3 regions of the Pseudomonas abietaniphila genome follow, and region 3 is predicted to be linked to each of the others. Evidence: predicted binding sites of a transcription regulator. Region 3 holds the regulator's gene; each other region holds the start of a gene.
The links. The regulator FliA, encoded in region 3, starts transcription of late flagellar genes. The targets are predictions, from matches to a motif close to CTAAAGTTTNNNNNNNNNNNGCCGNTAA.
Positions count from the first base shown of each region.

Region 1: ABDX87_RS19430 (methyl-accepting chemotaxis protein) is a predicted target of FliA. The motif match lies at 2,146-2,173, and genes of this name have one in related genera.
Region 2: motA (flagellar motor stator protein MotA) is a predicted target of FliA. The motif match lies at 1,730-1,757, and genes of this name have one in related genera.

Region 1 covers NZ_CP155619.1:4,401,187-4,411,520, forward strand. Annotated here, with positions in the region: gene ABDX87_RS19420 (LysR family transcriptional regulator) at 59-973, opposite strand; gene ABDX87_RS19425 (tellurite resistance TerB family protein) at 1,152-1,901, shown strand; gene ABDX87_RS19430 (methyl-accepting chemotaxis protein) at 2,338-3,960, shown strand; gene ABDX87_RS19435 (chemotaxis protein CheW) at 3,970-4,506, shown strand; gene ABDX87_RS19440 (CheR family methyltransferase) at 4,503-5,807, shown strand; gene ABDX87_RS19445 (chemotaxis protein CheW) at 5,804-6,487, shown strand; gene ABDX87_RS19450 (hybrid sensor histidine kinase/response regulator) at 6,484-8,877, shown strand; gene ABDX87_RS19455 (chemotaxis response regulator protein-glutamate methylesterase) at 8,874-9,884, shown strand; gene ABDX87_RS19460 (PleD family two-component system response regulator) at 9,930-10,334, shown strand, end outside.
Region 2 covers NZ_CP155619.1:3,719,057-3,729,390, reverse strand. Annotated here, with positions in the region: gene motB (flagellar motor protein MotB) at 1-805, opposite strand, end outside; gene motA (flagellar motor stator protein MotA) at 809-1,660, opposite strand; gene ABDX87_RS16485 (HDOD domain-containing protein) at 1,872-3,407, shown strand; gene rhdA (thiosulfate sulfurtransferase) at 3,453-4,268, shown strand; gene asd (archaetidylserine decarboxylase) at 4,332-5,201, shown strand; gene ABDX87_RS16470 (molecular chaperone) at 5,482-7,266, shown strand; gene serB (phosphoserine phosphatase SerB) at 7,402-8,619, opposite strand; gene ABDX87_RS16460 (histidine kinase) at 8,751-10,280, shown strand.
Region 3 covers NZ_CP155619.1:5,156,520-5,166,853, reverse strand. Annotated here, with positions in the region: gene ABDX87_RS22760 (CheW domain-containing protein) at 1-197, opposite strand, end outside; gene ABDX87_RS22755 (ParA family protein) at 312-1,100, opposite strand; gene motD (flagellar motor protein MotD) at 1,140-2,021, opposite strand; gene ABDX87_RS22745 (flagellar motor protein) at 2,029-2,769, opposite strand; gene ABDX87_RS22740 (protein-glutamate methylesterase/protein-glutamine glutaminase) at 2,769-3,941, opposite strand; gene ABDX87_RS22735 (chemotaxis protein CheA) at 4,139-6,430, opposite strand; gene ABDX87_RS22730 (protein phosphatase CheZ) at 6,561-7,349, opposite strand; gene ABDX87_RS22725 (chemotaxis response regulator CheY) at 7,369-7,743, opposite strand; gene fliA (RNA polymerase sigma factor FliA) at 8,012-8,752, opposite strand; gene fleN (flagellar synthesis regulator FleN) at 8,749-9,582, opposite strand; gene flhF (flagellar biosynthesis protein FlhF) at 9,701-10,334, opposite strand, start outside.

The DNA of each region.
Region 1 (10,334 bases), 760 kb from region 3:
AGAGCCTAGTGCGGCTTCCAGGGCTCGACAAATTCTAAATACTGAACGCAGCGTTCGATTAAATAGATGGCCTGCGTCCCGGGTGCGGTTGTTCTCGGGCCACGCTGAGAAACGGATCGACTAAAGAGGGACGCGCGGTGCCTCGCCGCCATGCAAGACCTACATCCAAGGTCTGAGTCAGGTCTGCTATCGGGCGTGCTTCGATGATGTCGCCTTCCAGCGACCACGGTCGATACGTCATGTCTGGCTGGATCGACACGCCCAGGCCGGCGGCCACCAGGCTGCGGACGGCTTCGGTCGAAGCTGTGCGCAACGTGACCTTGGGTTGCAGCCCGGCGCGGGACCAGACCCGCTGGGCATTGGTGCCCATTTCATCGACGTTGAGTTGAATCAGCGGCTCACGTGCGACGTCGGCCAGGTTGATGCTGTCGTGCTCCAGCAATGGATGTTGCGCCGGCAGCCACAGGCGGTGGGGCGAGTGAGTCAGGACCTCGGTTTGCAGCGCATGTCGATCTTCCAGGTTCGACAGGATCAAGACACCGACGTCGATCTCGCCGCTGACCAGCAGGTGTTCGATGTACGGCCGCTCGTCCTCCATCACCCGGATGTCGACATTGGGATAAGCACGCTGGAAACGGGTCAGCAGGTCGGCGAGGTAGTAACCGGCGACCAGGCTCGTCACGCCGATGATCAACTGCCCGGCCACCTGGTCGGCGCCTTGTTGCAGGCTGCGCTTGGCATTTTCGACAGTGGCGAGGATCAGGTGGGCCTGACGCAGGAACTGATGGCCTTGGTGGGTCAGGGTCATGCCCTTGGCGTGGCGGCTAAACAGGCTGACCCCGATCTCTTCTTCCAACTGCTGAATGGCCAGCGTCAGCGTCGATTGCGAGATGAATACCGCTTGGGCGGCCGCCGAGATCGATCCGGTTTCCGCGACTGCAATGAAGTGACGGATCTGGCGCAGCGTCATCATGAGAACACCCGTCCGCTTGGCTTTTTAGAATTGAACGACTGTATATCGTTTTTCCTGAAGGGCCGCCAGCGACCTGTATTTGCGCAGCAACATTCAGAAGCACACCTGAAAGTCCGAATTGCCGACTTCGTCTTACCCTGCGGGTCGAATCGTTTCTTCCGTTTTCAGGAGCTTTTTTATGAACACCCGTGGCTTGCTCGATCAACTGTTGAAATCCGGTCAGGACCTGCTGAAGAACGCGTCAGGCGGGTCGGCGCAATCCGGCTCGCACGGTAACGGCGTGCAGGGGAAGGGCGCTCAAGGCGGGCTCAACGATCTGCTGGGCAAAGTGGGCGGCGGCAACCTCGGCGGGTTTTTGTCGGGCGCGGGGGGCGGCGCACTGGCAGCCGGGGCGATGGGGTTGCTGTTGGGCAACAAAAGCGCGCGCAAGATCGGCGGCAAGGCGCTGACCTACGGCGGTCTGGCCGCAATAGGTGTCCTGGCTTACAAGGCCTATGGGAACTGGCAGGCTAATCAGGGCACCGCGGAACAGGCCGAGCCGCAGACGGTTGACCGGGTGCCTCCGGCTCAGGTCGAGCAACACAGCGAGGCCATCTTGCGAGCGCTGGTGGCGGCGGCCAAGGCCGATGGTCACGTTGACGCAAACGAACGGCAGTTGATCGAAGGTGAATTCACTCGCCTGACCGGCGACAGGGACTTGCAGCAGTGGCTGCACGTCGAGCTGAACAAGCCGCTGGACCCGACCGACGTCGCCCGGTCCGCGCGCACCCCGGAAATCGCAGCCGAGATGTACCTGGCCAGCGTGATGATGGTCGATGAAGAGCACTTCATGGAGCGCGCGTATCTGGATGAGCTCGCCAAACAGTTGAAGATTGAGCCGGGGCTCAAGCAGGAGCTGGAAAACCAGGTGCGCCAATCCCAGCAGTGACAGGGATTGGATTCCTGTAGGAGACGTCGGAGGTTACGACGGCAGCGAAAGCGTAGTGTCAGGCAACCCATCTACAACTGAACCAACGCGTTCGCTGCCGTCGTAACCTCCGACGTCTCCCACAGGTTCGCGGGTGATCCGGTCATCCCGGCCATCCCACAGGTTCGCGGTTGGTCCGGTCATCCCGGCTATCCCACAGGTTTGCGGGTGGTCCAGTCATCCGCCAGTCCGCCACGTTCCTGCCATCAAGCAATCCCTCCACATGCCGATAACGTGTCAGATATTTCTTCTATATCTGTGCGTTATCGCGTTATCTATGTCGGAAACAGCCCGGTTAATTGGTAGGTCACTAGGCTATACTCCGCTCGCTTCGGGCCGTCTGCGGTCCGCTTCTTGAACCCGGTTTTTGCCGGTGTTGAACTCTTGAGGGCTGACTGTGAAGAACTGGACGTTGCGTCAACGTATTTTGGCGAGCTTCGCTGTAATCATCGCCATCATGCTGCTGATGGTTGTCGTGTCTTACACCCGACTCTTGTCGATCCAGAGCAGTGAAGAAGCGGTGAGCGACGATGCGTTGCCGGGCGTTTACTTCAGCACGCTGGTGCGCAGTGCCTGGGGTGAAAGCTATATCCGTACCCTGGAATTGATTGGCGAAGGCAAGGCGCGCGAGCTGACCCGTGCCGAGCAGGACCAATACGCCGACTTCGAAACCCGGCTTCAAACCCAGATCGACGGCTACAAGAAGACCATCTTCGACGATACCGATCGTAATAATTTCAACGTCTTCGAGAAACAGCGCGAAACCTATTCCCGCCTGTTGAACGACGTCATCAAGGCTTATCAGAACGGCGATTACGCCTCGGCCCGTACCGAGTTCTACGGGCAGGTCAATCCGGTCTGGTTGCAAGGCCGCAAACAACTCAATGACCTGATCGTTGCCAACAAGGCGGTCGCCGATCAGGCCACAAGCAACATTGAATCGGCTGTTCTCACGGCGAAAGTGACGCTGGGTATTTCGCTGATCGTGGCGATTCTGGCGGCAGGTACCTGCGGTCTGCTGCTGATGCGCACGATCCTGGCGCCGATGAACCGCATCGTGCGTATTCTCGACACCATGCGCACCGGCGACCTGAGCAGCCGTCTGAAGCTGGACCGCAACGACGAATTCGGTTCCGTGCAGACCGGCTTCAACGACATGGTTACCGAACTGGCCGCACTGGTGTCCCAGGCGCAGCGCTCGTCCGTGCAGGTCACCACATCGGTCACCGAGATCGCCGCCACATCGAAACAGCAGCAGGCGACCGCTACGGAAACCGCCGCGACCACCACCGAGATCGGCGCGACCTCCCGTGAAATCGCCGCCACGTCTCGCGACCTGGTCCGGACCATGACAGAGGTCACCTCCGCAGCGGACCAGGCCTCGATCCTTGCAGGTTCCGGGCAGCAAGGGCTGGCGCGCATGGAAGACACCATGCATTCGGTGATGGGCGCGGCCGATCTGGTCAACTCCAAGCTGGCGATCCTCAACGAGAAAGCCGGCAACATCAATCAGGTGGTGGTGACCATCGTCAAGGTGGCCGACCAGACCAACCTGCTGTCCCTCAACGCCGCCATCGAGGCTGAGAAAGCCGGCGAGTACGGCCGTGGTTTCGCCGTGGTTGCGACCGAAGTGCGTCGTCTTGCCGACCAGACGGCCGTGGCGACCTACGACATCGAACAGATGGTGCGCGAGATCCAGTCGGCGGTGTCGGCGGGCGTCATGGGCATGGACAAGTTCTCCGAAGAAGTGCGCCGGGGCATGTTTGAAGTGACCCAGGTCGGCGAGCAGCTTTCGCAGATCATCCACCAGGTGCAGGCGCTGGCGCCTCGGGTGTTGATGGTCAACGAAGGCATGCAGGCGCAAGCGACCGGTGCCGAGCAGATCAATCAGGCGCTGGTGCAGTTGGGTGATGCCAGCAGCCAGACCGTGGAGTCCCTGCGCCAGGCCAGTTTCGCCATCGACGAACTGAGCCAGGTAGCGGTGGGACTGCGCAGCGGCGTTTCGCGCTTCAAGGTCTGAGTCGGGACCATGATCGAGCACTCAGCCAAACGCAGCACGGTGGTGTTGCCGAAGAACAAGCTGTTCCTGCTGTTTCGCATCGGGCAGGAACGGTATGCGCTGGAAGCGACGGAAGTCGCCGAGGTGCTGCCTCGGCTGGTGCTCAAACCCATCGCTCAGGCGCCGCACTGGGTTGCCGGTGTGTTCGCTCACCGTGGCGTGGTGGTGCCGGTCATCGACCTGAGTGCCTTGACCTTCGGTGAGCCCGCCCAGCCACGCACCAGCACCCGTCTGGTGCTGGTGAACTACCGCGTCAGCGCCGAACGCGCGCCGCAGTGGCTGGGGCTTATTCTGGAACAGGCGACCGACACCCTGCGCTGCGCGCCAGACGAGTTCAAGGAATACGGCCTGGACAACCGGCAGGCGCCGTACCTTGGCCCGGTGCGCGAAGATGCGCTGGGTCTGTTGCAATGGATTCGCGTGCAGGATTTGCTGAACGATTCCGTGCGTGAACTGCTGTTTCCGGCGCAGCCTTTAAGTCTTGAAGCGTTCGAGGCGACGCCATGAGCGAAGACGCGCGTTTCTTTGCCTTCCTCAAGACCCGCATCGGGCTGGACGTGGCGTCCGTTGGCGAGGCCATCATCGAGCGAGCGGTGCGCCAGCGCTGCATGAGTGCCAAGGCCGTGGACCACGACGCCTATTGGCAACTGCTTCAGAGCTCGGCAGACGAGCAGCAAGCGCTGATCGAAGCGGTGATCGTGCCCGAAACCTGGTTTTTTCGTTACCCCGAGTCTTTCGGCACGCTGGGCAAACTGGCCGCTGCGCGTCTGGCGCAGCTGGGCGGTGTGCGTCCGCTGCGTATCCTCAGCCTGCCATGCTCGACGGGTGAAGAACCTTATTCGATTGCCATGGCGTTGTTCGATGCCGGTCTGCAACCGCAGCAGTTCAAGGTCGAAGCGGTCGATATCAGTCCGTTGTCGCTGCAACGCGCGCGCCAAGGCGTGTATGGCAAAAATTCCTTTCGCGGCAGTGACCTCGGTTTTCGCGAGCGTTATTTCAGTCAGGTCGATGAGGGGTATCGCGTCGAGGATCGGGTTCGCGAGCGCGTCAGTTTTCAAGCCGGGAACCTGCTCGATCCGACCTTGCTCGTCGCGCAGTCGGCCTACGATTTCGTGTTCTGTCGCAACCTGCTGATCTATTTCGACGTCGACACCCAGAAGCGCGGTTTCGAAGCGCTCAAGCGCATGACGCGCGATGACGGCGTGCTGTTCATCGGCCCTGCGGAAGGCAGCCTGCTCGGCCGCATGGGCATGGCGTCGATCGGCATCGCCCAGTCCTTCGCCTTTCGACACCGCGCTGACCCGTTGCCCGATCAGCTCGCCGTCGTGACCGCGCCGTCGGTTTCGACGCCGCTGCCCGTCGAGCCGTCTCGCCTCGCAACGTCGATACCGCCGATCTCGGCACGTGCCAGAAATAGCGTACGCCCGTTTGCACCGGTTCCGCCGGTATCCCGCGCGACGATCCCGCCGTCGGCCATCGTGGGCGAAGCCGCGACGTTGCTGGACGACATCAGGCGTCTTGCCAACGAAGGCAAGAGTGCCGAGGCCAAAGCGGCGTGCGAGCAATACCTCAAGCGCTATGAGCCGGTGGCGCGAGTGTTCTACTGGCTCGGGCTGCTCAGCGAAGTGGGAGGCGACGTGGCGGGCGCTCAGGGGTTTTACCGCAAGGCGTTGTACCTCGAGCCTCAGCACCCTGAAACATTGGCGCAGTTGGCGGCGTTGCTGGCGGCCCAGGGCGACCTGGCGGGCGCTCGCCGCTTGCAGGAGCGCGCAGCGCGTGGCGTGAACAAAGAAGGACGTAATCGATGACCGGCGTACACAGTGAACTGGTGAGCCACGACGCTCAGGCCATCGACGATTGCTGGAACCGGATCGGCATTCATGGCGACCGCTCCTGCCCGTTACTGGTGGAGCACATTCATTGCCGCAACTGTTCGGTGTATTCGGCAGCGGCGACCCGATTGCTCGACCGCTATGCGTTAGCTCAGGAGCACCGCGTGTCGATGCATGGCGAGGACCTGGCCAGCGACGTCAAGACCCGCTCCCTGGTGGTGTTTCGTCTGGGAGAAGAGTGGCTGGGCCTGCCGACACGCTGCCTGGTCGAGGTCTCCCCGGTGCAGACCATTCACTCGCTCCCGCATCAACGCTCGCGCGCGCTGCTGGGCGTTGCCAACGTGCGAGGCGCGCTGGTGGCGTGTCTGTCGTTCGTCGAGCTGCTCGGGCTGGACACCTCCCTGGCGCCCTCGACGTCGGCGCGCATCATGCCGCGCATGTTGATCGTCTCGGCCGAGGGCGGACCGGTGGTGGTGCCGGTCGATGAAGTGGACGGGATTCACGCCATCGAGGTGCGGCTTCTGGATTCGGCGTCGGCGCCCGCGCAGAACAGCAATGCCCGATTCACCCGAGGCGTGGTGCAGTGGAAAAATCGCAGCCTGCGGTTGCTGGATGAAGAACACCTGTTGTCGGCAGTGAACCGGAGCCTGACATGACGCCCGATCAGATGCGCGACGCTTCGTTGTTCGAACTGTTTACCCTGGAAGCCGAAGCCCAGACCCAAGTCCTGAGCGCAGGCTTACTGGCGCTTGAGCGCAACCCCACACAGGCGGATCAGCTGGAAGCCTGCATGCGCGCCGCGCATTCGCTCAAGGGCGCGGCACGGATCGTCGGGGTCAATGCAGGCGTCAGCGTCTCCCACGTCATGGAAGATTGTCTGGTCGAGGCGCAGGAAGGCCGTCTGCATCTCAAGCCCGAGCACATTGACGCGCTGCTGATGGGCACCGACATGCTCATGCGCATTGCCACGCCAGGCGCAAGCAGCGTTGGACAAAGCGATGTCGACGGTTATGTCGCGCTGATGACTGACCTGATCAAACCCGGTGCGCGACACGCGATCCTAGCGCCGAGCGCGACGCCGTCAATGGACGACCTGCTGCTGGCCAACGCTCAGTCGCTGGTGGAATCCGTCCAGTCTGCGCTGGGTCCTGTGGCGTTGAGCGCGCCGCTGTCGGCGCAACCGCTGCCCGCCGATCTGTTACTGCCCGTGCCTTCAACGTCCTCCACCGCTGCTGAAAGCGAAGACGATCCCGCGCCGTCGAAGCCCGGGCGCCGTAAAGAGCGCCGGGTTGCCGAGGGCGGCGAGCGTGTGCTGCGCGTGACGGCCGAGCGCTTGAATAACCTACTCGACCTGTCGAGCAAGTCGCTGGTTGAAACGCAACGGCTGAAGCCATACCTGACCGCCATGCAGCGGGTCAAACGGTCGCAAAGCGGTGCCAGTCGGGCGCTCGACAACCTGGAAGCCCTGCTCGATGCCAACGTCGATCCGGACGCGCAAAAGATGCTGGAAGAAGCCCGGCGCCTGTTGAGCGAAGCGCAGCACTTGTTGATTCAGCAGACGTCCGATCTGGACGAGTTCGGCTGGCAGGCGACCCAGCGTGCCCAGTTGCTGTACGACACCGCGTTGGCCTGTCGCATGCGTCCGTTTGCCGACGTTCTGGTCGGGCAGGCGCGGATGGTTCGCGACCTCGGACGCTCTCTGGGCAAGCAGGTGCGCCTGGAAATTGAGGGCGAGAAGACCCAGGTCGATCGCGATGTGCTGGAAAAACTCGAGGCCCCGTTGACGCATCTGCTGCGCAACGCGGTCGATCACGGCATCGAATCACCCGAGCAACGGCTCGCCAGCGGCAAGCCGGCGGAGGGGCTGATAAAACTCAAGGCGTCGCATCAGGCGGGTCTGCTGGTGGTCGAACTGATCGATGACGGCGCCGGGGTCGACCTTGAACGCCTGCGTCGCAGCATCATCGACCGCAAGTTGTCGCCCGAGGAAACGGCGGCGCAGTTGAGCGAGGAAGAGTTGTTGAGCTTTCTGTTCCTGCCCGGTTTCAGCATGCGCGACAAGGTCACCGAAGTGTCGGGCCGCGGTGTCGGGCTGGATGCCGTGCAGCACATGGTCCGGCAGCTGCGTGGGGGTGTCGAGCTGGTCCAGACGGCAGGGCAGGGCAGTTGCTTCCATCTCGAAGTGCCGCTCACGCTGTCGGTGGTGCGCAGTCTGGTGGTGGAGGTCGGTGGCGAGGCCTATGCCTTCCCGCTGGCGCACATCGAACGCATGCGTGACGTGCAGGCCGATGACATCGTGCAGCTCGAAGGGCGTCAGCATTTCTGGCACGAGGAGCGTCATGTCGGACTGGTCGCGGCCAGTCAGTTGCTCAATCGCCCGGCGAGTCTGCACAACGAAGACGTACTCAAAGTGGTGGTCATTCGCGAGCGCGACGCAGTGTATGGCGTAGCGGTAGAGCGTTTTATCGGTGAGCGCACGCTGGTGGTGCTGCCACTGGATCCCCGCCTGGGCAAGGTTCAGGACATCTCGGCGGGCGCGTTGCTCGACGATGGTTCTGCGGTGCTGATCATCGATGTCGAGGACATGCTGCGTTCGGTTGAAAAATTGCTGAATACCGGGCGGCTGGAACGTATCGACCGGCGCAATCGCCAGGCTGATAATCAAGCGCGTAAACGCGTGCTGGTGGTCGACGACTCGCTGACCGTGCGCGAGCTCGAGCGCAAGTTGTTGCTCGGGCGCGGCTACGAGGTGGCGGTGGCGGTGGACGGTATGGACGGATGGAACGCGTTGCGTGCCGAGGACTTCGACCTGCTGATCACCGACATCGACATGCCGCGCATGGACGGCATCGAACTGGTGACGTTGCTGCGTCGCGACAGTCGCTTGCAGTCATTGCCGGTGATGGTGGTGTCATACAAGGACCGTGAAGAGGACCGCCGTCGAGGGCTGGACGCCGGTGCCGACTATTATCTGGCCAAGGCCAGTTTCCATGACGACGCATTGCTCGACGCGGTCGTTGAGTTGATAGGAGATGCGCAAGGATGAAGATCGCCATCGTCAATGACATGCCCATGGCGGTCGAGGCGCTGCGCCGTGCGCTGGCGTTCGAGCCCGCGCATCAGGTGGTGTGGGTCGCCGGCAATGGGGCCGAGGCAGTGCAGCGGTGCGCGGAACTGACACCGGACCTGATCCTCATGGACTTGATCATGCCGGTGATGGATGGCGTGGAAGCCACCCGCCGCATCATGGCCGCCACACCGTGCGCCATCGTGATTGTGACGGTGGACCGTGAACAGAATGTCCACCGGGTATTCGAGGCCATGGGCCACGGTGCGCTGGACGTCGTGGACACCCCGGCGATCGGCGCGGGCAATCCCAAGGATGCTGCCGCACCTTTGTTACGCAAGATTCTTAATATAGGCTGGCTCATTGGCCAGCGTGACAGCCGCGTGCGTCCGGCACCGGCACCGTTGCGCGAGGCCTCGCAGCGTCAGGGACTGGTCGCGATCGGTTCGTCCGCTGGTGGTCCGGCGGCGCTGGAAGTGCTGCTGAAGGCGCTGCCTAAGGACTTTCCGGCCGCCATCGTGCTGGTTCAGCATGTGGATCAAGTGTTTGCCGCCGGGATGGCGCAGTGGTTGAGCAGCTCTTCGGGGCTGGAGGTCCGGCTGGCCCGTGACGGCGAGCCGCCGCAAAGGGGCGCCGTGCTGCTGGCAGGCACCAACCACCATATTCGTCTGTTGAAGAACGGCACGCTGGCCTATACCGCCGAGCCGGTGAACGAGATTTACAGGCCTTCGATCGATGTGTTTTTCGAAAGCGTGGCCAGTTATTGGAACGGTGATGCAGTCGGTGTTCTGTTGACGGGGATGGGGCGCGATGGCGCCCAGGGGCTCAAGCTGATGCGTCAGCGGGGATTCCTCACCATCGCCCAGGACCAGCGAAGCTGTGCGGTGTATGGCATGCCCAAAGCGGCAGCCGCGATTGACGCCGCCAAGGAGATTCGCCCGCTGGACACGATAGCGCCTCGCTTGACCGAGGTATTCACCCAATGAATTTCCAGGTGATTTCACAGCGCGCCTGTGACCAGGAGACCCTGAATGCATGATTTGCAGCTGGACGATGTAAACGCCACGGATGAAAACGCTGCCATGGTGTTGCTGGTCGACGATCAGGCAATGATCGGCGAGGCAGTCCGGCGCGGGCTGGCGAACGAAGAGAACATCGACTTCCATTTTTGCGCCGACCCGCATCAGGCCATCGCTCAGGCGATCCAGATCAAGCCGACGGTGATCCTGCAGGACCTGGTCATGCCCGGTCTGGACGGTCTTACGCTGGTGCGCGAATACCGCAACAACCCGGCTACCCGGGATATTCCGATCATCGTGCTCTCCACCAAGGAAGATCCGCTGATCAAGAGCGCGGCGTTCGCCGCCGGCGCCAACGATTATCTGGTCAAGTTGCCGGACACCATCGAACTGGTCGCGCGTATCCGCTATCACTCG
Region 2 (10,334 bases), 1.4 Mb from region 3:
CGACGATGTCGATACGGCGGTTGATCGGATTTTCAGGGTGCTCCTTGTCGTACAGCGACGACGAGGCATAGCCCACGACACGTGCAACCTGCGCATCCGGGTATCCTCCGGCGGTCAATGCCCGGCGAGCCGCGTTGGCGCGGTTGGCCGACAGCTCCCAGTTACCGAAGCCATTGTTACCGACATACGGCGTCGCGTCGGTATGACCGCTGATGCTGACCTTGTTCGGCACAGCCTTGATGGTGTCAGCCATGGCCAGCAGGATGTCTTCGAAATAAGGCTTCAGACGTGCGCTGCCGATGTCGAACATTGGCCGGTTCTCGGCGTCCATGATCTGGATGCGGAGGCCGTCCTGGGTGATCTCGAACAGAATCTGATCCTTGAATTTGGCCAGTTGCGGGTTCTCGTTGATCTTGGTCTGGAGCTCCTGCAGCAGCATTTCCAAGCGTTCCTGCTCGACCTGCTCAGCGGCGGCATCCTGCTTGTCGGCATCGACAGGCACTTTGTCCGGCGCGGGCGTGCTCTTCACCTCAGGGTTGAGCGTCTGGTCAGGCGACATCTCGGGCGAACCGCCCAGGTCGATGACGTAAGGCGAGCCGCTGTCGGAAAAACCGACCGGGTCCTTGAAGTAACCGGCAATGGCGATCAACTGCTCAGGCGTGGCCGAGGACATCAGCCACAGCACGAGGAAGAACGCCATCATTGCCGTCGCGAAGTCGGCAAACGCGATTTTCCAGGCGCCGCCGTGGTGCCCTCCGCCAAAGCGCTTGATGCGCTTGACTATGATTGGCTGATTATTTTCCATGGATCAACGACCGCGGACAGCTTGTTCCAGCTCGCTGAAGCTGGGGCGGTGCGCCGGATACAGAACCTTGCGACCGAACTCGACCGCCAGTGAAGGCGGCACGCCCGAAGCCGAAGCCACGAGCGAGGCCTTGATGGCTTCGAACACGTTCATTTCTTCCTTGGCGTCGTGCGCCAGGGAGGTGGCCAGCGGGCCGAAGAAACCGTAAGCCGCAAGAATACCGAAGAAGGTACCCACGAGCGCTGCACCGACGTGCATCCCGATCGCAGCCTTGTCACCGGAACCCAGGGACGCCATGGTCACCACGATACCGAGTACCGCCGCGACGATACCGAAACCGGGCATACCGTCGGCCACGCCGGTCACCGCATGGGACGGGTGCTCCAGCTCTTCCTTCATGCTCAACAGCTCCATGTCGAACAGGCCTTCCAGCTCGTGAGGGGCCATGTTGCCGGACGACATGATGCGCAAGTAGTCGCAAATGAACGCGATCATCTTGGTGTCTTTGAGGATGCTCGGGTACTTGGCGAAGATCGGGCTGTTTTCCGGCTCTTCGATATCGCCTTCAATCGCCATCATGCCTTCACGACGGCTCTTGTTGAGGATCTCGTAGATCAGGCCCAACACCTCAAGGTAAAAGGCGTGAGTGAAACGCGAACTGAACATCTTCAAGGATTTCTTGATGACGTGCATGGTCATGTAGCCCGGGTTCGCCTGCAAAAATGCGCCGAACGCAGCACCGCCGATGATCAGGACCTCGAAAGGCTGGATCAACGCAGCGATCTGACCGTGGGAAAGTACGTAGCCGCCGAGGACGCTCGCGAAAACGACGATGATGCCGATGATTTTTGCCATAGATAAAGAATACTTACTGAGTCGGGTTCATGGTCATTGTGCGAGAAGCGTTCAAAACTCTTGTTCTACTTATCGGCATGAGTGCGCCAGACTATAGTCAAATCACGTGAAAATCCTGTCTGGCGTCTGGCTCGGGCATACCCGCGCAAAGGCCAGCATGATGCCATCATTCGACGCCGATCAAAACCTCCCAGCCGTATGGGCCTTGTGAATGCAATCAGATAAAGCCTCATCGCTCCCCGTTCCGCAGACACTCGACACCTGGGTCAAACAACTGGACAGCATTGCCTTGCCTGTCCCGGCAATCGCGCATGCGAAGGTCAACGCGGCGCTGAATGACAGCCGCCGCTCGCTTCGGGACATCGCCGAATTGATGCAAGACAGCCCTGCGCTGGTGCTGAGCGTGCTGCGCGAGGCCAATGTCCACGGCAGTGACCTGGCTGAGCCGGCCGAAAGTCTTGAGGTCGCACTGAACCGACTGGGACTGGCCCGAACGGCCACCCTGCTCACTCGCCTGCCCAGCGTCGCATTGCAGGACATCCCTGTCGCGCTGCGCCAGCTTCAAATGATCAGCCAGCACGCCACCCAACAGGCCTATGGTTTGTTCGCCAACCAGCTGGCGCGTCTCTGGCAGGACATTCACCTGGGCAGCCTGCTGTTTCTCGCGCCGTTGTGGCCGATGGCGCTGGCCCACCCCAAACTGCTGGAAGAGTGGGAGCTGCGTGTCATTCATAAAGGAGAGTCGGCGCGGAGTGTCGAAAAGTCCTTGTTTGGCGTTCGTCTGCTTTGCCTGTGCCAGGCGCTGGCCGAGCACTGGCGACTGCCGATCTGGGTGACACAGGGCTATCAGTTGCTGATCCGCGAACAGCGCAACCTGGTGAAAGTGTTGCGCATTGCTCACGAAAACGAAGATCCCCTTAAACAGCAGCAATCCCTGGACGCCGATTTGCCGTTGCAGCGCTGGCTCAACCAACCCGCCAACACCATCCTGCTGGCAAACGGTCTGGCGTTATCGGCGCAACAGGCCTGGGACACGCCACACAACCTGCGCTGGCAGTTGCTGACAAGCCTTTACCGGCAACAACCCTTGATGGAGTTGCAGCAGCAGGTGCACCAGAATGCCGCGGCCAGTGCGCGCCAACACGCGGCGCCGGGCGTCTGGCATCCGGCCGAAGCCTTGCTCTGGCCATGGGACGCGCGCCGGGTGCATAAAGGCTTGCTACCCGCGCCGCCCCCTTCCGCCGAGGCGTTGCAGCTCTGGCGCAAGCACTGCGGCGACCTGCTCAGGGAGCCGAGCGCATTCACCAACGCCATGCACCTGACCACCTGCGCACGTGATGCCTTGCTGGCCTCGGGCATGCAGCGTGCAGTGCTGCTAATGATCGACCGCAAAAGCGACAGCTTGCGCGTGCACCAGATCGCGGGGGTGGATAAATCCGCAGCGGCCCTGCTGATTCCTTATAAAGACAGCACCGTGCTGCAGCGATTACTGGCCCAAGCGACGCAGTTGCGCCTGACACCTGCCAACAACGCTCAATTCTCGGCCCTGCTGCCACCTCAACTGCGCAACCTGTTCACGGGGGAAAACCTGCTGATTCGTTCACTGGCGAGCAATGGCCGCGTGGTGATGCTGATCGTTGCAGACCAGGGCGGCGGTCCGTTCTCGGAAGTCACCGTCCAGGCCTTTGGTAAAACAGGCCAATGCATAGAGAAAGCGCTGACGACCTTTAGCCATCGCAATGCCTGACGGCTGAGCTACAATTCGCCTCTTTTTCGTGATCTGGAGACTCACATGTCTGCCTTCTCAAGCTTGCCGCTGGTGATCGAGCCCGCAGAACTGCAGGCACGCCTCGGCGCTTCAGACCTGATTCTGGTTGATCTGACCAGCGCACCTCGTTATGAGGCCGGTCACATTCCGGGCGCACGGTTCGTTGACCCCAAGCTTACGCAACTGGGTCAACCTCCAGCTCCGGGCCTGCTGCCGACCAAGGCACAGCTGGAAGCCCTGTTCGGTGAGTTGGGGCACAACCCTGATGCGGTCTACGTGGTCTACGACGACGAAGGCGGCGGTTGGGCTGGTCGTTTCATCTGGCTGCTGGACGTGATCGGGCATTCGAAATATCACTATCTGGACGGCGGCCTGCTGTCTTGGCAAGCCGAAGGCCTGCCATTGTCCACCGACGTACCGGCACCGGTTGGCGGTCCCGTCCCGCTGACGCTCCACGACGAACCCACCGCCACCCGTGAATACCTGCAAAGCCGATTGGGCGCCGCTGATCTCGCGGTCTGGGATGCGCGCGGTCCGACCGAGTATTCGGGGGAGAAAGTAGTGGCGGCCAAAGGTGGACACATCCCCGGCGCCGTCAACTTTGAATGGACCGCGGGCATGGATCAGGCGCGCAACTTGCGCATCCGCAAAGACATGCCGCAGATTCTGGAAAGCCTGGGCATCACGCCGGACAAAGAAGTCATCACCCATTGCCAGACCCACCACCGTTCCGGCTTCACCTATCTGGTGGCCAAGGCCCTGGGTTACCCACGAATCAAAGGCTATGCCGGCTCGTGGGGCGAATGGGGCAACCACCCGGATACGCCGATCGAGAAATAACCGGGCACTCCCGCTGCCCCACTGGTTTCACCTGTCGAAAAGCCCTTTTTGAACGTTTTAGGAATCTTGATGAAACAGCGTCTGTTTATTCTTTTCCAATACCTGCTTCCCCACCATCTGCTGTCACGCCTGGCCGGCTGCGTTGCCGAATGCCGCGTGCGCTGGTTCAAGAACGCATTCACGCAGTGGTTCGTGCGCCGTTATCAGGTCGACATGTCGCAGGCACTGGTCGAAGACTTCACCGCGTACCCGCACTTCAACGACTTCTTCACCCGCGCCTTGAAACCGGGTGCGCGTCCGCTGGACGAAACGCCCGGTGCGATTCTCTGCCCTGCCGACGGCGCGGTCAGCCAGTTGGGTCCGATTGAGCACGGTCGTATCTTCCAGGCCAAAGGCCACAGCTACAGCGCACTGGAACTGCTGGGCGGCGATGCCCGCCTGTCAGCGCCGTTCATGGGTGGCGAATTCGCGACCGTGTACCTGTCGCCAAAGGACTATCACCGCGTCCACATGCCGCTGGCAGGGACGCTGCGCGAGATGGTGTACGTCCCGGGTCGCCTGTTCTCGGTGAACCAGACGACCGCCGAAAACGTTCCCGAACTGTTTGCCCGCAACGAGCGCGTGGTCTGCCTGTTCGACACCGAGCGCGGCCCGATGGCCGTGGTTCTGGTCGGCGCGATGATCGTTGCGTCCATCGAAACCGTGTGGGCCGGCCTCGTCACACCCCCGAAACGCGAGCTGAAAACGTTCCGCTACGACGAGGCCGCGCGGGCTCCGATCCATCTGGAGAAGGGCGCAGAGCTGGGCCGCTTCAAGCTGGGCTCGACCGCCATCGTGCTGTTCGGGCCAAACCAGGTGAAGTGGGCGGAGCATCTGGCGGCAGGTTCGCCTGTGCAAATGGGTCAATTGCTGGCGGCGCCCGTCCAGGCCTGATTATTGCTTGTTAAATTCTGAAACGGTTTTCTGGCGCGCCTGCAAAGTCTTGCAGGCCGTCGCTGGCCGCCTCACCCCTGATGTATCAAGACTGATACGGTGTCACTTTGATATTAAAGGCTGCGATCAGGAACTGATGCTGCTAAAGTCGTCCATCGGTGTTGTAGGAAACTTCGCTTTCAATTGACGTACACTCGCTCGTTTCGCTTGACCGCGTGCCACTGCACCGCAGTGTCCACCAAGCCGTCCGAGCCAGTAGTTGTTGGGGTTTGCCTGTCACATGAGTAATTTAAGTCTCCCACTGTTGTTGCGCGCACCTGTGCCGACGCAGTCGAGCCTGTCGTTCTGTGACGCGACGCCCAAAGACCTGAAGCGCTGGATCTCCACGCTCCCCAAAGCCAACCTCGGCGAAATGGCCCGCCAGCTTTATCAGGGCCTGGGTGAACTCAACCAACTCCTCACGCCCAGCGAAAACCGCCTGCAACTGCTTGAGCTGCTGCGCCCGGAAGTGTCTTTCGTGTGCAAGCACCTGGAGCGGCATTTCCTCAATCAGTCGGTGGTCCTGGAAGAGCGCCCGCGCAAAGTTGCCAACCTGTGCCAGGCCCTGCAAAACCATCTTGCCATTGGCTATAAACAGATCATCGCGCGCGTCGCGCCACGGCTCACCAGGGATCGCACCACGCTTTTGACCACCGCCCTGCAAAGGGCGATGCATTGCCTCAATGGCCCGCTGATTCGAGCCAACCAGCTGTATTGCCCTGTGCAGGATGGTTTGTGGCTGGAGCTTCACCAGATCTACCAGATCGCCCGTCAAAACCAGCTGCATCACATTCCTGTCGCCGACAACCAGGCGCATCACACGCGCACGCTGACGGTAGAACAGACCTACCTCGTTGCCCTGTTGATGGGTTGCTCGCGCTGCAATCAGATGCGTCAGCACAACATCGGCAAGCTGGCCGATGCGCTGGACGCCTGGAGCGCGATGGTGACGTTGCAGCAACCGCTGGACGAGACCAGCCTGTACGCGGTATCCCCCAGCACGGACACCGCGCCGCGCTACACCTCGCTGTATGCCGAGGACCAGCGCGCCAGTTTGCTGGGTATCAACCCGCAAGCCCTGTCCGCCGCGCTGAACCGCTACATGGAACTGCCGATCGAACAGCGCTCGCAGTCGTACCTGCACGTGCCACCCGGTCTGTCGATTGACGTATTGCAACACCTCGCGGCGGCCTGGGGCGACGTGTCGGAGCGCGCCTTTCAACGCACGCCCGGCCAAGGCACGCTGACCGTCTGCGTCGGCATGAGCGCCCTGCACTATTTTGTCGGCGGCCAGAAATGCTTCAGCGACTTGCTGTTGGTCCCCGCGACGACGGTGAGCAGGGTTGCCGAGTACACGTTGCAGCCACTGGAACCGACTCGTCATGACCCATGGGCACAAGCCATGGATGTGCAACGCAGCGGCAGCTCAAGCAGCATGCTGCCGTTTGAAGAAATCGAATATCAGGGCAGCGAGTCCGAAGCAGCCGCAGCGGCTGACGGCCAGAAGAGCTTTCCCACCTACGCACTGCACATCGTCAATCACAGCCCCGGCGGCTACTGCCTGGCCTGGCCGAAAGACGTACCGGACCAGTTGCAGGCCGGAGAAATGATCGGGATTCAGGACCACGGCCACGGCTGGAGTATTGCCGTCGTGCGCTGGGTGCGTCAGGTGCGAAGCGGCGGAACGCAGATGGGCGTCGAGTTGATTGCCCCGTTTGCACAGGCCTGCGGCATGCAATTGCTGCGTGCCGAGCAAAGCAGTCAATACTTGCGCGCCCTGCTGCTACCCGAGGTCCGTGCGATCGATGTGCCGGCCACCGTGATCGCCCCCCGCTTGCCGTTTGAAGACGGCAGCAAGGTGATGATCAACACCAGCGGCGATGAACGTCGCGCCAGCCTGAGCAATCGCCGCGCGACGACAGGCAGCTACAACCAATTCGAATATGAAGTGCTGGAAGGGCCGAAAAAGAGCGCGCCGGAAGCGGGCCCGGAGCAGGAATTCGATTCGTTGTGGACCGTGCTGTAATTCTGCACCCACCCTCAGCTCTGTGGAGTGAACTTGCCCGCGATTCGATAGAGCCATCGCCATCGTGGCACCTGATCTGACGCCATCGCGAGCAAGCTCACGCCTTAGAGTAGGAATGAGCACTCAGCGATGGCGTTAAGCGCTTCGCCCTTCCCGATCGCGGAAACCCAGCAGATAGAGCACGCCATCCAGACCCAGCGTCGAGATCGCCTGTTTGGCCGATTGTTTCACCAACGGCTTGGCTCGGAACGCAACGCCCAGCCCGGCTATCGCCAGCATCGGCAGATCGTTCGCCCCGTCACCGACCGCGATCGTTTGCTCCAGGCTCAAACCTTCCTTGCTGGCCAGTTCGCGCAGCAGATCGGCTTTGCGCTGAGCATCGACGATAGGCTCGACCGCGACGCCCGTGCATTTGCCATCGACCACTTCCAGCTCGTTAGCGAAGATGTAGTCGATACCCAGCTTGGCTTGCAGCTGACGGGCGAAGTAGGTGAAACCACCCGACAGAATCGCGGTTTTGTAACCCAGACGCTTGAGCTCGGCGAACAGGGTTTCGGCACCTTCGGTCAGCCGCAACGACGCGCCGATCTCGTCAAGAACCTTGATATCCAGGCCTTTGAGCAACGCCAGACGCTCTTTGAAGCTGGCGCGGAAATCCAGCTCACCGCGCATGGCGCGCTCGGTGATTTCTGACACACGGTCGCCAACCCCATGGGCCTTGGCCAGTTCGTCGATCACTTCGGCCTCAATCAGTGTCGAGTCCATGTCGAACACCGCCAGACGGCGATTGCGACGAAACAGTGAATCCTGCTGAAACGCGATATCGACGTTCAATTCCTGTGCGACGTGCAGAAATTCGGCGCGCATCTGCTGAGCGTCGGCAGGCTCGCCGCGCACGGAAAACTCGATGCAGCCCTTGCCCTTGCCGCTCGGCATGTCCAGCGGCATACGGCCGGAGAGGCGATCGATGCGGTCAATGTTCAGCCCGTACTTTGCGGTGATCGAGCTGACCGTCTGCAATTGCTCGGCAGTGACCTTGCGGGTCAGCAGCGTGACGATGTGCCGGTCCTTGCCCTGATCGTCGACCCAATGCTGGTAGTCGTCTTCGCTGACGTGGGTAAACAGGACCTGCTGCCCCAACTCGTCTGCCTTTGCCTGGACCCGATCCAGTACCGTCGCACCGCTTTCGGTGTCCGGAATCACGACCAGAATGCCGAACGACAGCGTGTCATGGATCACGGCCTGACCAATATCCAGAACATCGACGCCACCGTCGGCCAGCACGCCAGTGATGGCCGCGGTGAGACCCGGACGGTCTTCACCGGTGATGTTTATCAGGACAATTTCGCGCAAGGCGCACCCCCGCAGTGGAAAAAAACCGCATTCTACTCACTTTCAGTGACCGCCGGGCACAGTGAGCGCTTTGCCGCTACTGGGTCGCTCGCTATACTGCGCCCCAACTTCTTCCAAGAGAGCCGTGCTCAGTGAACCGGCCCACGCCAGTAAAAACCGATAACTTCTTCTTGCTGATCTTCCGGGCATTGCGTCACCGACGTGTTCCGATTGCTTTGCGTATCGCCAGCCACAACGTGATCCTCGTCGCGCTGGCGCTGGTGATCTACGCCTGCGTGATGGGCTTGCAGTTCAAGCAAGCCATGCACGAACAGGCGGACGCGCTGGGACAGGCCCTGACTACGCAAACCGCGACCTCCGCCACGGAGCTGCTGGTGTCCAACGACATCCTCAGCCTCAACGTGTTGCTGGGCAACCTGGTGAAGAATCCGCTGGTCGCTCACGCCGCCATTTACAGCGTCGACAACCGTATTCTCGCGGAAGCCGGTCAGCGCCCGAAAAACGGGCTTCTGGGTGAGGCCGAAGGTCTTTACGAGATCAAGGTCACCTTCCAGGACGTCGTCGCCGGCACGCTTCGCATCAGCCTGGACATGAGCCAGTTCCAGCAGCCGTTGACCATCAGCCTTCAAAGCATGGGGATTCTCGCCGGGATTCTGCTCGCGCTTGCACTGGCCTTGAGCCTGCGCCTGGGGCGGCATATTTCGACGCCCATGCTGCAACTGCGCATGTGGCTGCGTTACATCGACCCGTACACCCCGGCGACCGACCGTCAGGACGAGATCGGCGACCTGGCGCGCCAGCTCAAGGCGTCCTACGCGCCGCCTGAGCCGGAACCCGCCCCGGTTCCGGAGCCTGAGCCCGTCGACGAAGACGACGACGCTTCGCCCGAGTTCGACGCCAGCGACCTGAACGACCCGGAATTCGACGACGCGCCCAAGCCGCGCGCCACGGCGATCCCTGCCCGCCGGATCATGGCCGAGGAAGATGAGGAGGACGAAGAAGACCCGTTCGCCGACCTTCGTGACAACTCGCCCGCCGCCCAGAAGCCTGCTCCACGCCCTGTGCTGCCTGTCGTGCCGTCCCAGCCGCAATACAGCGCGGTGCTGGCCGTCCAGCTGGGCTCGCAAGAACAGCTTCGTCGCCTGCCCCGCGCCCGGCTGACCGAGCTGCTGGAGCGATACCGCGACTGCATCGATCAGGCTGCATCGCTCTACGACAGCGAACTGCACACGCTGAACGACGGCAGCTCCCTGATGGTTTTCAGCACCCAGGACAGCGGCGACGATTACCTGACCAACGCGATTTGCTGCGGTGAGCTGTTGCGCGCCCTCAGCCACGCGCTGCAGATTGAGGTCGCGGACAGTGGCATCACGCTGCAATTGCAGCTGGGTCTGACACTGGGTGAAGGTCTGCACGGCATGAACCAGATCGACCTGCTGCTGACCGAAACCGCACAGGATGCGCTGGCCTTGTCTCAACACAGCCGCAACCTGCTGCTGGTCGAGCGCAAGATCAGTGAAGACCACACCATCCGTCAGCGCGCCCGCATCCGCCCGATCGCAAGCCCCGAAGGCGCCAGCTGTGTGGAGCGACTCATGGAGCCGTACCCATCGATGCTGGAACGCCAGCTCGCGCGCATGCACGAGGCGCGTAAGGCCTGATACCTCGGCAGCCACCTCCTTTGGGGGAGCTGCCATATCAGGACGGATCGACAC
Region 3 (10,334 bases):
GGGACGGCCGCCGCTACGGCTTCGGCAACGGCCGAACGCATGCGTGCATCGTGAGCCTGCTCTTCGAGCACGGCCGCTTGAAACTCATCGATGCTTTCGACGGCTTCCAGTTCTTCGGTGGCGTCTTGAAGCAACGCGTCGAGGTAGTTCTGCAGCGCCAGTTGCGGTCGTGATGCGATGTCCAGAGGGCGGTTCATACGGGAGCCCGAAAATTAGTGATGCGATTACCGCCTATACCCGATATCGGCTGAACAGCTGGCCGACTTGAGCGCGCAGGCGCATTGACCGGGATTAAACGATCAGCGGACATGTCAGGCCACCTGTCCCACAAGCTGTTCGGTGAGCATGTGCTTGAGCAACGCACGATACGCCAACACTCCCCGGCTCTTGTTGTCGAACTGCGACGGCGTGACGCCCGCACGGCTGGCATCACGCAAGCGCGTGTCCACCGGAATAAAGGCGTTCCACACGTGTTCAGGAAAACTGTCGCGCAACAACTTCAAGGTGCCCATCGACGCCTGCGTGCGGCGGTCGAACAGCGTCGGCACGATGGTGTACGGCAGCGGAACCTTGCGCGAACGGTTGATCATCGCCAGCGTGTTGACCATGCGCTCCAGGCCCTTGACCGCCAGAAACTCGGTCTGCACCGGAATCGCCAGTTGCTGACTGGCCGCCAGCGCGTTGACCATCAACACGCCCAGCAACGGCGGGCTGTCGATGATCGCGTAATCGAAATCCTGCCACAGCTGCGCAAGGCTCTTGGCAATCACCAGGCCCAGCCCGCTCTGGCCCGGCGACTGGCGCTCAAGGGTGGCGAGCGCGGTGCTGGAAGGCAGCAGGGAAATACGTTTGTCACTGGTGGGCAACAACAACTGGCCGGGCAACCCATCCGGCACGGCGCCTTTATTCAGGAACAGGTCGAAACAACTGTGTTCCAGCGCATCGGGGTTGTGGCCGAAATAACTGGTCATCGAGCCGTGAGGGTCCAGGTCGACCACGACCACGCGCTTGCCCGCCTCGGCCAGCAACCCGGCTAAAGCGATTGAGGTGGTGGTCTTGCCGACCCCGCCTTTCTGATTGGCTACTGCCCAGACTCTCATGTGTTCGTTTTCCCCCCGGACCCAAACGGTGACCGAGAATTAAGGGGCAGATGACGAAGATTTGACGCCTTGCGACGGCTTGGCTGGGACAGGTGCAGTTTGCGTGCCAGCACGACGCAGTGCAGCATCCGGTTTCGCATTGGCCGTAGTGCCGGAACCCGTCAGGCTGCGGCGCACGTCCAGGTTGCGGGAAATCACCAGCACCACACGACGGTTGCGCGCACGGCCATCGGCGGTGGCGTTGGACGTCAGCGGCTGGAACTCGCCGTAGCCGACCGACGCCAGACGCGCCGGATTGATCCCGTCCATGGCCAGCATGCGCACGATGCTCGAAGAACGCGCCGACGACAGCTCCCAGTTGCTCGGGAACTGCCCCGTATTGATCGGCTGGTCATCGGTGAAACCTTCGACGTGAATCGGGTTGTCGAACGGCTTGATGATTTTCGCCACTTTGTCGATCAAATCGAACGCCTGGTTGCTGGGCATGGCATCGCCGCTGCCGAAGAGCAGGCTGGAGTTGAGCTCGATCTCGATCCACAGCTCGTTGCCGCGCACGGTCATCTGTTTTGAGGCGATCAAGTCGCCGAACGCGGCATTCACGTCATCGGCGATGGATTTCAGCGGGTCCTGTGCGCCCTGCCCCAGGGCGGCATCGGTCTGCTCGCTGTCTTGAACCAGAGGATCGGCTGGCCGAACGGTCTGCGGCTTCTGCTCACCGATCGGGATTGGCTTCACGCTGCGCTCGGCTTCGTTGAACACGCCGACCAGCGCTTCGGACAGCACCTTGTACTTGCCTTCGTTGAGCGACGAGATGGAGTACATGACCACAAAAAACGCGAACAGCAGCGTGATGAAGTCGGCGTAGGACACCAGCCAGCGCTCGTGATTTTCGTGCTCTTCGTGGCGACGTCGACGGGCCATCAGTCCATCACTCCATGAAGCCTTGCAGCTTCAATTCGATCGAACGCGGGTTCTCGCCTTCGGCAATGGACAGCAGGCCTTCGAGAAGCATTTCACGGTAACGCGACTGACGAATGGCAACGGCTTTGAGCTTGTTGGCCACCGGCAGCAGGATCAGGTTGGCCGAAGCCACGCCATAGATGGTTGCCACGAACGCGACTGCAATGCCACTGCCCAACTGGTTCGGGTCAGCAAGGTTGCCCATCACGTGGATCAGGCCCATGACCGCACCGATGATGCCCACGGTCGGCGCGCAGCCGCCCATGCTTTCAAAGACTTTGGCCGCCTGAATGTCACGGCTTTCCTGGGTCATGAAGTCCACTTCCAGGATGCTGCGAATGGCTTCCGGCTCGGCACCGTCGACCAGCAATTGCAGGCCTTTGCGCGAGTACGCATCGGGCTCGCCATCGGCCACGGATTCAAGGCCCAGCAGGCCTTCCTTGCGCGCGGTCAGGCTCCACGACACCACACGGTCGATGCCGCCGGCCAGGTCGATGCGCGGCGGAAACAGAATCCAGACGAAGATCTGAATCGCGCGTTTGAAGGCGCTCATCGGCGTCTGCAACAGGCAGGCCGCGAGGGTGCCGCCCAGCACGATCAGCGCAGCGGGCCCGTTGAGCAAGGCGCCCAGGTGGCCACCTTCCAGAAAGTTACCGCCGATGATGGCGACGAACGCCAGAATGATCCCGATAAGTGTCAAAACATCCATTACAGACACGCCTCGACCAAGTGACGCCCGATATCGTCCAGGCTGTAAACGGCGTCCGCCAGATCGGCTTTGACGATGGCCATCGGCATGCCGTAGATCACGCAGCTGGCTTCGTCCTGCGCCCAGATGTGACTGCCGCCCTGCTTGAGCAGACGCGCGCCTTCGCGACCGTCCGCGCCCATGCCGGTCAGCACCACCGCGAGCACTTTGTCGCCGTAGGACTTGGCCGCTGAACCAAAGGTGATGTCGACGCACGGCTTGTAGTTGAGGCGCTCGTCACCCGGCAGGATTTTCACCGCTCCACGGCCGTCGACCATCATCTGCTTGCCGCCAGGCGCCAGCAGCGCCAGCCCCGGACGCAGAATGTCGCCGTCTTCGGCTTCCTTGACGCTGATGCGGCACAGTTTGTCGAGGCGCTCGGCGAAGGCCTTGGTGAACGCCGCCGGCATGTGCTGAATCAGCACGATCGGAGCCGGAAAATTGGCGGGCAGCTGGGTCAGCACGCGCTGCAGCGCAACCGGACCACCCGTGGAGGTGCCGATGGCGACCAGCTTGTAGGCCTTGCGCTTGGGCGCGGGCGAATTGTGCGTGGCAGGTGCCGACGCGTGATGAGCAGGCGCAGGGTGAGTGGACGTCCCGGCCAGAGGACGCGCCGGTGCAGGACGCGCCGTCCCTGCCGCCGGGGCCGGGCTGCGCAACGCACCCGGGGCTGGCGCAGGGGTCGACGCAGCAGGCGCGACAACGGGTGCGGCAGCAAAACCAGTGGAGCGGCGGTTACTGCGAGAAATGCTGTGCACTTTCTCGCACAGCATCTGCTTGACCTTGTCAGGGTTACGCGAAATGTCTTCGAAATTCTTCGGCAGGAAATCCACCGCACCCGCATCCAGTGCATCCAGGGTGACCCGGGCGCCTTCGTGCGTCAGCGAGGAGAACATCAGAACCGGCGTAGGACAGCGCTGCATGATGTGGCGAACGGCAGTAATGCCATCCATCATCGGCATTTCGTAGTCCATGGTGATGACATCGGGCTTGAGGGCCAGGGCCTGCTCGATCGCTTCCTTGCCATTGGTGGCGGTGCCGACCACTTGAATCGTTGTGTCAGAGGAAAGAATTTCCGAGACGCGCCGGCGAAAAAAGCCGGAGTCGTCTACCACCAGAACCTTGACTGCCATAAACACTCCATTGGACAAAACCGGCCAATTGCAACGCCCGCTTCGTCAACATCTGCCCCACCGAAATGACCAGGGTGGATAAAAAACCTGTGGGAGCGAACTCATTCGCGATGGGCCCGTTCAGCCGACGCCGCAGCGTCGCCTGATGCATCTTTCGCGAATGAATTCGCTCCCACACAGGTCATTGCATTGCCGGATCAAATACGCCGCGCGGCGTAACGCTTGAGCATGCTCGGTACGTCGAGAATCAGGGCGATGCGGCCGTCACCGGTAATGGTGGCGCCCGACATGCCTGGCGTACCTTGCAACATCTTGCCCAGCGGTTTGATGACCACTTCTTCCTGACCCACGAGCTGATCGACGACGAAGCCGATGCGCTGAGTGCCGACCGAGAGGATCACCACGTGGCCTTCGCGTTGTTCCTCGTGCGCGGCCGAGCTGACCAGCCAGCGCTTGAGGTAGAACAGCGGCAGTGCCTTGTCGCGCACGATCACCACTTCCTGGCCATCGACGACGTTGGTGGTCGACAGGTCGAGGTGGAAGATCTCGTTGACGTTGACCAGCGGGAAGGCGAACGCCTGGTTGCCCAGCATCACCATCAGGGTCGGCATGATCGCCAGGGTCAACGGCACCTTGATGACGATCTTCGAACCCTGGCCCTTGGTCGAGTAGATATTGATCGAGCCGTTGAGCTGGGCAATCTTGGTTTTCACCACGTCCATGCCCACGCCACGGCCCGACACATCCGAAATCTCGGTCTTGGTCGAGAAGCCCGGCGCGAAGATCAGGTTGTAGCAGTCGGTGTCGCTCAGACGGTCCGCCGCATCCTTGTCCATGACCCCGCGCTTGACCGCGATTGCGCGCAGTACCGCCGGGTCCATGCCTTTGCCGTCATCGGAAATCGACAGCAGGATGTGGTCGCCTTCCTGTTCCGCCGAGAGCACCACGCGACCGCCCCGGGCCTTGCCCGAAGCTTCGCGCTCTTCCGGCGATTCGATGCCATGGTCCACCGCGTTGCGCACCAAGTGCACCAACGGATCGGCCAGTGCCTCGACCAGGTTCTTGTCCAGGTCGGTTTCTTCACCCACCAGTTCAAGGTTGATTTCTTTCTTCAGCTGACGTGCCAGATCGCGAACCAGTCGCGGGAAGCGACCGAACACTTTCTTGATCGGCTGCATGCGGGTTTTCATCACCGCCGTCTGCAGGTCAGCGGTGACCACGTCCAGGTTGGACACGGCCTTGGACATGGCTTCGTCCGAACTGTTGGCGCCCAGGCGCACCAGCCGGTTACGCACCAGCACCAGTTCGCCGACCATGTTCATGATTTCGTCCAGCCGCGCGGTGTCGACGCGCACGGTGGTTTCGGCCTCGGTCGGTGCCTTCTCGGCGACCGGCGCCGGTGCCCGTGCCGCCGCGGGGGCAGCAGCAGGTGCCGGAGCGGCCTTGGCAGGTGCGGCAGCGGCAGACGCAGCAGCCGGCTTGGCCGGTTCGGCTTTCGGTGGCTCAACGTTCGCAGGCTCGGCTTTCTTGGCCGGCGCAGTGGCCGTGGCTGCAGAAGCCGCTACCGCAGGCTCGAACTTGCCCTTGCCGTGCAGTTGATCCAGCAGGTCTTCAAATTCGTTGTCCGTGATTTCATCCGATGCAGCGGCCTTGGCGTCGGTCGCAGCAGCAGGCGCCACTGGAGCAGCAGGAGCGGCGCTGGCGTCGGGCGAAAACGAACCTTTGCCGTGCAGTTGATCCAGCAACGCTTCGAATTCGTCATCGGTGATTTCATCGCTGGCAGGTTGCGCCGCGGGTGCGGCAGCGGCCGCAGGCACCACGGCATCGGCCGCAAACTGGCCTTTGCCGTGCAGTTGATCGAGCAGCGATTCGAATTCAGCGTCGGTGATTTCGTCGCTGGCCGCATCAGCCGCTGGAGCAGGCGTCGACACAGGCGCGTCAGGTGCTGGCACCGACACCGCAGCACCGGCTGCTTGGGCCTTGACGGCGTTCAGCGAATCCAGGAGTTGTTCAAATTCCTGGTCGGTTATGTCTTCGGACGGCGCTTCGGCAACCGCTTCGACCACCGGAGCAGGCGCAGCCGCTGCTTCGTCAGCCGACGCAGGCTCTGCCAGACGCGACAGCGCGGCGAGCAACTCAGGTGTGGCCGGTGTGATGTCCGAACGTTCGCGGACCTGACCGAACATGCTGTTGACGGTGTCCAGCGCTTCGAGCACGACGTCCATGAGCTCCGAGTCGACCCGGCGCTCACCTTTGCGCAGGATGTCGAACACGTTTTCGGCGATGTGACAGCATTCAACCAGCTCGTTGAGCTGGAGGAAGCCGGCGCCCCCTTTTACAGTGTGAAAACCGCGAAAAATTGCATTGAGCAGGTCCGCATCGTCAGGTCGGCTTTCCAGCTCGACCAACTGCTCGGACAACTGCTCCAGAATCTCGCCGGCCTCTACCAGAAAATCCTGAAGGATTTCTTCATCGGCGCCGAAGCTCATTGGGGGTGCTCCTAAAATTAACCGTCAAACCGATCCAGAGGCTGCATCGAGGGTCTGCGCGCATTACCTTCGTCGAAGCATTCGCGCGCAGCACCACAGCCACTTTCACATAGAACCTGGGATCTAGAAGTTAGAAGCCAAGGCTGGATAGCAGATCGTCTACATCATCCTGACCGGATACGACGTCTTCACGTTTATCGGCATGAATCTGCGGACCTTCACCCTTGGAATGAAGTTTTTCTTCTTCTTTTTGCTTACGGAACACTTCCTGATCGTGCTCGATCCCGGCAAAGCGATCGACCTGGCTGGCCATCAGCACGAGCTTGAGCAGATTGCTCTCCACTTCCGTCACCAACTGCGTGACGCGCTTGATCACCTGACCGGTCAGGTCCTGATAATCCTGAGCCAGCAGAATGTCGTTCAGGTGGCTGGCGACCTCATGGGTCTCCTTCTCGCTGCGCGTCAGAAAACCTTCGACGCGGCGGGCCAGATCACGAAACTCTTCGGCGCCGATCTCGCGACGCATGAAGCGCCCCCAATCGGCACTCAACGCCTTGGCGTCGGCACTGAGGCCGTTCATCAAAGGCGTGCTTTGCTCCACCAGATCCATGGTGCGGTTGGCCGCACCTTCCGTGAGCCTGACCACATACGACAGGCGCTCGGTGGCATCGGTGATCTGGGACACTTCTTCGGCTTGCGGCATATGCGGGTCAATCTGGAAATTGACGATCGCACTGTGGAGTTCACGCGTGAGCTTGCCAACTTCCTGATACAGGCCGCGATCCCGGGTCTGATTAAGCTCATGGATAAGTTGCACGGCGTCGCCGAACTTGCCTTTTTCAAGGCTGGCGACGAGTTCCTGTGCGTGTTTCTTCAGGGTCGACTCGAAGTCACCCATTGTCGAATCTTTGGAATCCATAGCGCCCTCGCAGCGGACATCAGCTATTGACGCGCTCGAATATCTTCTCGATCTTTTCTTTGAGCACCTGTGCGGTGAATGGCTTCACCACGTAGCCGTTCACGCCGGCCTGAGCGGCCTCGATGATCTGCTCGCGCTTGGCCTCGGCAGTCACCATCAACACCGGCAGATGACGCAGGCGTTCATCGGCACGCACCTGACGCAGCAAGTCGATGCCGGACATGCCAGGCATGTTCCAGTCAGTCACCAGGAAATCAAAGGCCCCGCTCTGCAGCATCGGCAATGCGGTGGTACCGTCATCTGCTTCGGCCGTGTTGGTGAACCCAAGGTCACGCAACAGGTTTTTTATGATCCGCCGCATCGTTGAGAAGTCATCAACGATGAGGATTTTCATGTTCTTGTCCAATTCGACCTCCAAGCAGTCTTTAACGCGTCCAGCACCTGGACGCGCGTTCAATCAATACCGGCACAAACCAATGGCCCGTTTTGCGAAAACAATTAAGGGGGTTTACGACTCGACAATGGACGAGCACAGCGGAACCGGACTCTGAAAGCCCTGATCCGACCGGCTCCTGCCTTGTCTCCCTTCTCACCCACACAACGGTTATTGCACAGCCGGCCTTACATGCATCACGCAGACACCACGGCCCGCGTTCGATGAGTCAACGCGCGCGCCACTCGCCCAACCGACCCCGCAACCGCGCAGCGCACTGACTGTGCAGCTGACTGACGCGCGACTCGCTGACACCCAGGACCTCACCGATTTCCTTGAGGTTCAGCTCTTCGTCGTAGTACAGCGCCAGCACCAGGCGTTCACGCTCGGGCAGGTTGGCAATGGCGTCCGCCAAGGCGCTCTGGAAACGTTCGTCTTCCAGATCGCGCGACGGTTCGAGCGACTGGCTCGCGCCGTCCTCGTGCAGCCCTTCATGCTCGCCGTCCTGCAAAAGGTCGTCGAAGCTGAACAGGCGACTGCCCAAGGTGTCGTTCAAAATCCCGTAGTAATCGTCGAGACTCAATTGAAGTTCGGCAGCAACCTCGTGATCTTTAGCGTCACGGCCGGTTTTTGCTTCAATTGCACGAATCGCGTCGCTGACCATGCGCGTATTGCGGTGAACCGAGCGCGGTGCCCAGTCGCCCTTGCGCACTTCGTCGAGCATCGCGCCGCGGATTCGAATACCCGCGTACGTCTCGAAGCTCGCACCCTTGGTGGAGTCGTACTTGGTCGATACCTCTAGCAGACCGATCATGCCGGCCTGGATCAGGTCTTCGACCTGCACACTGGCTGGCAGACGCGCCAGCAAGTGGTAAGCGATGCGCTTGACCAGAGGGGCATAACGCTCGATCAGCTCATACTGGGAATCTTTGGAAGATTTGCTGTACATGCGATACCCGCTCGGTGTCATGACACTGGCCCTGCGCTGGTCTGGTGAACCAGACGTTCAACGAAAAATTCAAGGTGGCCACGCGGGTTCGCCGGCAATGGCCAGGTATCGACCTTCTGCGCGATGGCCTTGAACGCCAGCGCGCATTTGGAACGTGGAAATGCTTCGTACACCGCACGCTGCTTCTGCACAGCCTTGCGCACGCACTCGTCGTAAGGCACCGCGCCCACATACTGCAGCGCCACGTCGAGGAAGCGGTCGGTGACCTTGGTCAGCTTGGCGAACAGGTTTCGCCCTTCCTGCGGGCTCTGAGCCATGTTGGCCAGCACGCGGAAGCGGTTCATGCCGTAGTCGCGGTTGAGCAGCTTGATCAGGGCGTAGGCGTCAGTGATCGAGGTCGGCTCGTCGCAGACCACCAGCAGCACTTCCTGTGCCGCGCGTACGAAGCTGACCACCGATTCGCCGATCCCGGCAGCGGTGTCGATCACCAGCACATCCAGGTTGTCGCCGATATCGCTGAACGCCTGAATCAGGCCGGCGTGTTGCGCAGGCGTCAGGTGAACCATGCTCTGGGTGCCCGATGCCGCAGGCACGATGCGCACGCCGCCGGGGCCCTGCAACAGGACATCGCGCAGCTCGCACCGCCCCTCGATGACATCGGCAAGGGTGCGTTTCGGGGTCAGTCCCAACAATACGTCGACATTGGCCAGACCCAGATCGGCGTCCAGCAACATGACGCGACGTCCCAGCTCGGCCAGGGCCAGCGAGAGGTTCACTGACACGTTGGTCTTGCCTACGCCACCTTTGCCACCGGTCACCGCGATAACCTGAACGGGATGCATGCTGCCCATGTTAATTTTTTACCTTGTCTTGCTTAGACCTAAGCCACATTTCGGGCTGCACGTTCACTGTGTGAACAATGCCTGGCAGACCATCGATGCAGGTATTTTCCAATGTCATTTTCCCTACCTAGCCCGCGCGCTTGCCGGTGCTGTGATAAAGATCCGCAAACATATCCGCCATCGCTTCCTCGCTAGGCTCCTCCTGCATCTGCACGCTGACAGCCCTGCTCACGAGCTGGTGCCGGCGTGGAAGATGCAGATCATCGGGTATCCGTGGACCATCCGTGAGGTAGGCCACCGGCAACTCGTGAGTCACCGCCAGGCTCAGCACTTCGCCGAGGCTTGCGGTTTCGTCCAGCTTGGTCAGGATGCACCCGGCCAGGCCGCAACGCTTGTAACTGTGATAGGCCGCCGTCAGCACCTGCTTCTGGCTGGTCGTCGCCAGCACCAGGTAGTTGCGCGCCTTGATGCCGCGACCTGCCAGACTTTCCAGTTGCAGACGCAGGGCCGGGTCGCTCGCTTGCAAACCGGCGGTGTCGATCAACACCACGCGCTTGCGCAGCAGCGGTTCCAGCGCCTGAGCCAGGGACTGCCCCGGATCGACGTGAGTCACCGGCACATTGAGAATACGTCCCAGCGTCTTGAGTTGTTCCTGAGCACCGATCCTGAAGCTGTCCATGCTCACCAGCGCGATGTTTTGCGCGCCGTATTTCAACACATATCGCGCGGCAAGTTTTGCCAGCGTGGTGGTCTTGCCCATA